Regions from separate parts of the Arthrobacter sp. FW306-2-2C-D06B genome, predicted to be linked through region 2. Evidence: riboswitches for the same ligand, from Rfam matches in the RefSeq annotation. Region 2 holds a riboswitch; the other holds the start of a gene.

Evidence for each region. Region 2 has a riboswitch for thiamine pyrophosphate ahead of thiD (bifunctional hydroxymethylpyrimidine kinase/phosphomethylpyrimidine kinase). Riboswitches for the same ligand answer to the same signal wherever they lie in the genome.
Region 1: linked by a shared signal. The riboswitch ahead of thiO (glycine oxidase ThiO) and the one ahead of thiD (bifunctional hydroxymethylpyrimidine kinase/phosphomethylpyrimidine kinase) in region 2 are both predicted to bind thiamine pyrophosphate.

Annotation. Positions count from the first base shown of each region.
Region 1 is NZ_CP084560.1:3,249,782-3,253,927, reverse strand. Features, by position in the region: gene LFT47_RS15135 (RNB domain-containing ribonuclease) at 228-1,748, opposite strand; gene thiE (thiamine phosphate synthase) at 1,786-2,475, opposite strand; TPP riboswitch at 2,502-2,621, shown strand; gene thiO (glycine oxidase ThiO) at 2,613-3,917, shown strand; gene thiS (sulfur carrier protein ThiS) at 3,914-4,146, shown strand, end outside.
Region 2 is NZ_CP084560.1:2,792,799-2,796,944, reverse strand. Features, by position in the region: gene LFT47_RS13020 (Rne/Rng family ribonuclease) at 1-1,879, shown strand, start outside; TPP riboswitch at 2,028-2,124, shown strand; gene thiD (bifunctional hydroxymethylpyrimidine kinase/phosphomethylpyrimidine kinase) at 2,116-3,636, shown strand; gene rplU (50S ribosomal protein L21) at 4,069-4,146, shown strand, end outside.

The DNA.
Region 1 (4,146 bases), 460 kb from region 2:
TCCGGAGCACGGATGGGCGCAAGCAAATCCAGTGGAAGCCGATCGCGGGCTATCTAAATACTGGCACTGGGGACCAGCTGGTGTATCTCAAGATCGCGTAGGGGCGGGCTTGTTGATGTCAAAAAATTAACTGAATCAACGACCGGGCATCCATTACTACTCACCCAGTCTAGCGTCTGGGGGCGATAATCCCCGGATCCCGGTCCCGGGCCCGCGAATGGAGTGTGCTACGGGATCAGTTCGAAGGTGATTTGGCGGGTGGCAATATCCGCGTCAAGCAGTTTCACCCGGACTTTCGTGCCGGACTCCATTTCGCCGTCGCAGCGAGCGGTGACCGCCGGCTCGGCGATCTGGACGATGCCGTAAGGGCCGTGCGGGGCTCCGTTCCCATTGCCGTTGCCGTTGTTGCCGTTGCCGTTGGCGCTGTTCCCGTTGCCGTTTCCGTTGTTCTTGGCGGGTTTCGATCCGGAAATCACTACGGCGTCGAATTCCTGTCCGATGTGGTTCACCAGGAGGGCTGCCTCCACCGTGTCCAAGGCCAGGCGCTCCATTTTGGCGGCAAGCTGGTCGGATGACGCCATGATCTCGGGCAGGCTCGGCAAAGCACGCCGGGCCCATGCAGGGATCTCAGTTCCATTGCTCAATGCTTCGCAGATGACCAGCACGAAACGATCGACAAGCCGGCGCAACGGCGCGGTGGTGTGGGCATACGGTGCCCCGATGGCTGACTGCATGACGCTGCCCGGCACCTCGCCGTCGAAAGGCGTATAGCCGGCACCACGGAAAAGCAGCCCCGCTGAATGGAGGATGGCGAGTTGCCGGGGGTCCTTTGCGTCGAGGGTCCGGAGGTACTCTCCATAGCTGGTCCCCTCGGTCCAGGGTTTCCCGAGTGCCCCCGTTTGCCGTTTGAAATGGAGCAGCGAGCGCTCGTCGGGGGCCGGCATGGTGCGCAAAATCCCCACTTTGCCGTCGAGCATCAACTGGGCGGCAGCCATCCCCGTCATGAGCGAGATCTGGGCGTTCCAGTCCTCCACCGGCAGCGAGGGAGCGGCGACGATCCTGTACCCCTCGCCGTCGGGCAGTTGGACGATTTCCTGCTCAGGCATGTTCAGGCTTGCCCCGCCGCGGCGGCGTTCGAGTTCCACCCGCTTGAGCCCGACTTCCTTCAGCAACTGCAGGACGGGATCAGCCGTTCCGGAATCAATCTCCCGCTGCACGCCCTTGTAGTTGAGCTTGGCGCGGCTTCGTACGCTTGCCCGGCGCACGGAGACGGTGCGGAACTCCGCCTCGGCATCGAGTTCGAAGTCCCACACGAACGCGCCGCACGTCTGGCCGGCCAGCAAGCTCCCGGCATGCTCGCTGATGATCTCGGGGTGCAGCGGGATGCGGCCGTCCGGGGCGTAGTACGTTTGCCCGCGGCGGCGGGTCTCGGCGTCGAGAGCGCCTCCCGGGGGCACAAAGGAAGGCACATCCGAGATGGCGTAGAGAACCCTGTAACCATCGCCGGACCTGTCAATGAAGAGGGCCTGGTCGAGATCCGTGGAAGAAGCCGGGTCGATCGTGATGAACGGAACGTCCGTGAAGTCCTGCGCCGGCAGGGTGTGTCCGGAAACCGCGGCTTCGGCGTCCCGCAGCGCTTCAGCGGGATAACCTGCGGGCAGCTCGAGTTCAGTCCGAAGCGCCGCCAGCGCTTCCGCGAGCTGGTTCGACGTTTCACTGACATTCGGGGCTAACCGCTGATGTGACACGAAAGTCAGGGTAACTCCAAAATCTTCCGGAGTCTCGCTAGGCCGCCGCTGCGTCCAAGGCATCCAGGAGTGCCCGGGCTGCCGCCGTCGGATCCTCCGCCTCAGTGATGGCGCGAACCACCACGATGCGGCTCGCGCCGGCCTGCACGACCTCTTCCACGTTGCCGAGATCGATCCCGCCGATCGCAAACCAAGGGAGCACGACGCCCCCGACGGTCTCTTCGTCTGCCTGCTTCACCGCGTTGGCAGCGTACTTCACCAGATCGAGCCCGACGGCGGAGCGCCCCGGCTTCGTGGGGGTGGCCCACACCGGCCCGACGCAGAAGTAGTCCAGGCCGCTGCGGCCAGGCGATGCGGCGATGGCGGCGTCAATCTGCTCCGGCGTGTGCGTGGAGAGGCCGATGATGGTGGGGTCGTGGAGCAGCTTCCGGGCCGAGCGCAGCGGAATGTCCTTTTGGCCGATATGGAAAACAGGTGCGCCCGAGAGGGAAGCTACGTCCGCCCGGTCGTTGACTGCCCAGAGACGGCCGTGACGGTGTGCCACGGATTGCAGGATCGCCAGGAGTTCGAGTTCTTCTGCCGCTTCAATCGTCTTGTCACGCAGCTGGATGATGTCCACGCCGCCCTCGAATGCGGCATCGACAAACTGCTCAAAATCACCTTGTTGCTTGCGGGCGTCGGTGCACAGGTAAAGGCGGGCGGTGGTGTGGACATCGTGCTGGGTCATGGAAACAGAGTAGTTCCTCTAAACTGGGCTGGTACCGCGGGAGCCGCGGCGGCAGTCACAATCGCCGCGCGGCTGAGAGGGCTTCAGCGCCGACCGCTTGACCTGATCCGGCTAGTACCGGCGTAGGGAAGGACTCCATGGACGAAGTAAACACCCAGCACGAACCGCTGCGCGCGGATGTCGCGGTGATCGGGGGCGGTGTCATTGGCCTCGGCATCGCGTGGGAAGCCCGCAGGTCCGGCCGTTCGGTTGTCCTCATCGATCCCGCACCGGCCAGCGGCGCTACGTTCGCGGCGGCGGGCATGTTGGCACCCGTCAGTGAACTGCACTACCAGGAAGAGGACCTCCTGGAGCTCATGCTCGAATCGTCGGCGTTGTGGCCGGACTTCGAACGCAATGTGACCGGCTCAAGGGCCGGACTCAGCACGGGTTACCGCACGACGCCGACCCTCGCCGTCGGTGCGGACGCCGCGGACCGCCGGGCGCTCGCCGATCTCCGGGACGTCCAGCTGGCCAACGGCCTCGTGGTGGAATCCGTGCCGTTGCGCGAGGCGCGGGAGCGTGAGCCGTTGCTGAGCCCGCAGATTTCCTGTGCCTACGACATTCCTGGCGACCACCAAGTGGATCCGCGCCGGCTTTCAGCCGCGATCCTGGGCGCGCTGGCAGACCACCAGCCCGGCGATTCGAGCTGGATTCCGGGCGCCGAGGACGGTTTTGCGGTCCAGGAAACTGCGGCGGGCCTCCTGTGGGAGGACGGGCGCGTCGTGGGGGCTGTGATGGACTCGGGCATCAACGTGCTCGCCACGGAAACGGTGGTTGCCAACGGGCTGAATGCCGCCCGCTTGGACGGCCTGCCGGATGGGTTGTCACTCGCGTTGCGTCCGGTGTATGGCGACATACTGCGTTTGCGCGTCCCGGAGCAATTGCAACCGTTGGTCACCGCTACGGTTCGCGGAATGGTGCGCGGAGTGCCCGTGTATATCGTCCCTCGCGACGACGGGACCGTGGTGATCGGCGCGACGCAGCGCGAAGGCGGCTTGTCGGCGTCCGGGGGATCGGCCAATCCGGTGTCGGCCGGCGGCGTGTACCAATTGCTCCGCGACGCCCAGGTACTGGTTCCGGCTGTCGCAGAACTGGAACTCCTGGAAGCGACTGCTCGTGCCCGTCCGGGCACTCCGGACAACGCACCGCTGCTCGGCCGCGTGGAAGGGCGTGAAGGAACTGTGCCCGGCCTCATCGTGGCCAGCGGTTTCTTCCGCCACGGCGTGCTCCTCACTCCGGCAGCGGCGAAGATCTGCCTCGGACTCATGGACGGCACCGCGGATCCCCGTTGGAACAAGTTCCGCCCGGACCGCTTCTCCCGCCAGCTTTCGGCGGCACGGGCCTCAACAGACGGCCCATCGGCCGGTACCTCAAATCCCCTTCCGAAGGACCACGCATGAACATCAAATTGAACGGTGCAGACCACACGCTGAGCGACGACGCGTCTGTCACCACCCTCGTCAGCCACATCACCGGACGTGTTGTGGACCCCAGCGGCCAGGCGGCCGACGGACGCAAGATCGGCGTCGCCGTCGCGCGCAATTCCGAAGTGGTGCCACGCAGCCAGTGGGCTGCCACCGCGCTCGCAGAGGGCGACGAACTCGAAATCGTTACCGCAGTACAGGGAGG
Region 2 (4,146 bases):
CGACATTGGACGCGGCCGCAACGCCGTGCTGTACGCCGGTGAAGTCAACTGGGATGCAGTCACCTTGGAAGGGAAACCGCGCCGCATCGAAAACGCCCTGAAATCAGGCGATTCCGTGTTGGTCCAGGTCACCAAGGACCCCGTGGGTCACAAGGGCGCACGCCTGACGAGCCAGATTTCGCTCCCAGGCCGCTACCTTGTGTACGTACCGGGCGGGTCAATGACCGGCATCTCCCGCAAGCTGCCCGACGTCGAGCGCAACCGCCTGAAGAAGATCCTCAAGGACCGCCTCCCGGAGAACGCGGGCGTCATTGTCCGCACCGCCGCCGAGGGAGCTTCCGAGGAAGAGCTGACGCACGACATCAACCGCCTGCGGGCCCAGTGGGAAGGCATCGAAAGCCAGTCCACGTCCACCAAGATCCTGGCACCGGAACTGCTGTACGGCGAACCGGACCTGACCATCAAGGTGGTCCGAGACGTCTTCAACGAGGACTTCTCCAAGCTCATCGTCTCCGGCGACGAAGCCTGGGACACCATCGAAGCCTACGTCACCTACGTGGCGCCGGACCTGGTGGGACGCCTCGAAAAGTGGACCTCGGATCAGGACATCTTCTCGGCATGGCGCGTGGACGAACAGATCCACAAGGCACTGGAGCGCAAGGTCTTCCTGCCCTCCGGCGGTTCGCTCGTGATCGACCGCACCGAGGCCATGACGGTTGTTGACGTCAACACCGGGAAGTTCACCGGCAGCGGTGGCAACCTCGAGGAAACCGTCACCAAGAACAACCTTGAGGCTGCCGAGGAAGTGGTCCGCCAGCTGCGCTTGCGCGACATCGGCGGAATCATCGTCATCGACTTCATCGACATGGTCCTGGAATCCAACCGCGATCTCGTGTTGCGCCGCTTGGTCGAATGCCTCGGCCGGGACCGCACCAAGCACCAGGTCGCCGAGGTGACGTCCCTTGGATTGGTCCAGATGACGCGCAAGCGCATGGGCACCGGCCTGCTGGAGGTCTTCGGCGAGCAGTGCGAAACCTGCGCCGGTCGCGGAATCGTCACGCACGACGAGCCTGTGGAACACCGTCGGGCCAACGTGGTGGCCGCCGAACACCACCACCCACGCACGGAGTCACAGCCGACCGTCCGGCCTGAACAGCGCAAGCGTCGCCGCGGCAGGGGCACGGGTCCGGGGACTACCGAACTCCCGAGCACCCCACCTGTGCCGGTCCACACCGTGGAATCCACCGATCCGAACCGCCAGGCAGCCACCCGCGCAGCCCTTGCCACCATCGCGGCGGCAGCCCACGCAGCCCACCTGCACGACGACGAGCTCCACCACGCGGCGGAATTGCTCGCCGACGGGCACGTAGCGGAAGCAACCCCGGTCCAGGCCCCCGCGGCCCCGGCCCAGGCTCCTGCCGCTGCGTCGAGTAGCGAGGAACGTTCGAAGCCTGTCCTGCGATTCGGCGGCGAGGAAGTTGCGTTGCCCTTCGTCCACCACGAAGAGGAGCCAGCGAGTGGTGCCCCTGCCATGAGCCTGGACCTGTTGGCACAGGCATTCGCGGGCCTCGGAGAAGCGCCCGACACTGCGACGACGGCACCTGAGGCCGAGGAAGTGCCCGCCGGGACCCCCGCGGCCGTTGCAAGCGGAGAATCCCCGGAAGCGGGTTCGCGTGGACGCCGAGGCCGTCGCAACCGCAGCGCCAGCCGGGCCCAGGGTGCCGCCAACGCCACCAACGTGGAGCACCACGAGGTTGCCGCGGCCGCCTCCGGTGGGGCCGCGCACGAGGCCAAGGCGACGGACGCTGCTCCAGCCAAGTCGACGGCGGCAGCGGAACCGATCATCCTCGGTGTCGGCGTGCCCAAGTCCGAACTCTAAACGCAGTATCCTGCCCGAAGCCCCGGCCGTTTCCGCTCCTGTGGAAACCGCCGGGGCTTCGGCGTTGCCTGCCAATTCACCGGACGACCGCTCCGCGCGGTTGCAAAGGGCGATTTCAGCGGGTGAGCTGTGATCCGGGTTAAGCTAGGGGACTGACACGGGGTGCCGCGCACCAAGCCGGCTGAGACCAGACCCGTTGAACCTGTCCGGTTAGCACCGGCGAAGGGATGTCTTGCATGACTGTTTCAGCGCAATCAGCCGTCTACCCGCTCAAGGCTATCCAGCGGGCCATCCCGAGGGTCCTCAGCATTGCCGGCTCGGATCCTTCGGGTGGCGCCGGGATCCAGGCGGACCTCAAGAGCATTGCGGCCAACGGAGGCTATGGCATGGCCGTGATTACGGCGCTCACGGTACAAAACACGCAGGGCGTCACTGCCGTCCATGTGCCTCCTGTGGAATTCCTGCGCCAGCAATTGGATGCCATTAGCGACGACATCACCGTCGATGCCGTCAAAATCGGCATGCTCGGGGACGCGGCCGTCATCCACGAAGTCCGTCGCTGGCTCGGCGAGGCGCGCCCCGCCGTCGTCGTGCTGGATCCGGTGATGATCGCGACCAGTGGCGACCGGCTCCTCGCGGAGTCCGCTGAAACCGCGCTGCGGGAACTTCTGCCCCTCGCCGATTTGGTGACCCCCAACCTTCCTGAATTGGCCATGCTGCTCGGCGAACCTGAAGCCACTGACTGGGCCACGGCGTTGGAGCAAGGCAAACGCTTGGCCGCTGCCTGTGGAAACACCGTCCTGGTGAAGGGTGGCCATCTGCAGGGAGCGGGCTGCCCCGATGCCTTGGTCAACACCGGGGGAGTACTGAGCCAGGACGTGGTGGAATTCGCCGGCCAACGCGTGGAGACCCGCAACAGCCATGGCACGGGATGTTCCCTCTCCTCGGCGATGGCGACGGCCAAGGCGCGGCTCGGCGATTGGGAGTCCGCCCTGCGCGTAGTCAAGCCCTGGCTTCAGGAAGCGCTGACCCAGTCCGAGGTGCTGGAAGTCGGGAAGGGCAACGGGCCGATCCATCATTTCCATGCGCTCCAGCAGGACCTTCAACCGGGGGATTTCGCCGTCCGGATGTGGGACGCCGCCCAAACGGAACTTGCGGCCATTTATGGCTTGGACTTCATCCAGCACTTGCAAACCGGTGGCCTCAGCGAAGCGCAGTTCAGCTATTACCTGTCGCAGGATGCCATCTATCTCAACGGCTATTCGAGGGTCCTGGCACGGGCAAGCGCCCTCGCCCCGAGTGAAACCGAACAGCTGTTCTGGGCCCGCGGCTCGCAGATGTGCCTTGAGGTCGAGTCCGAGCTGCACCGGAATTGGCTCAATGGACGCCAGGTAAGCGGAGAGCTAGGACCGGTCACCAAGGCCTACGTGGACCACTTGCTGGCGGCGTCGGCGTCGGGAAGCTACGCCGTGCTGCTGGCTGCCGTGCTTCCCTGCTACTGGTTGTACGCCGAGGTGGGACACCAGCTCCACCTTGGCTACATTCGGGCCGGAGCGTCGGACGAGCACCCTTACGCAGACTGGCTGCGCACCTACGCGGACGAAGCGTTCGCAGAGGCCACCCGCAAGGCGATCGACATCACGGATGCCGCCGCACAGGCCGCGTCGCCAGCGGAGCGCACCGCGATGATGGAGGCGTTTGCCCAATCCTGCCGTTATGAAACGGCGTTCTTCGATGCTCCAAGATTGCATGCCTGAGCCCGTTTTCCGGGACGGAGACAGCGGAGCGAGGCAGCGGAGCAAGGCGCATTTCGCGGGCGCTGCAGCGTGTCGTCGCGAGGATCCGAGCTTTTCCCGGCCGGCAGGGTAAGGTGGACGGGCACGGTACCGGATGGCGACATAGCCAGTCTGTGGCAGCCATCACGTGGCAGCCTCCGGACCTGGCCTCATTTGCAGCCGAAGGCGAAACTAGCGTAATCTAGATCTTCGGTGCTTACGCCAACACTTGGGTTATGCCCCTAGAAACCGTTCATTTGGAACTTACCTTTCATTTGGAACTATTCGAGGGATGACTCATGGATTCCGTACCGGAGTCCACGGCGTTGAGGCACAGCGTGAACCAGGCCCGTTTTCGGATCGGGGTTCCGCACGCAAATTTAGTAATAAACGTCGAGAGAAGTGAGTGCCCAAGTGGTGTACGCGATTGTCCGCGCAGGCGGCCGCCAAGAAAAGGTTTCCGTTGGAGACTACGTAACCCTGAACCGCGTC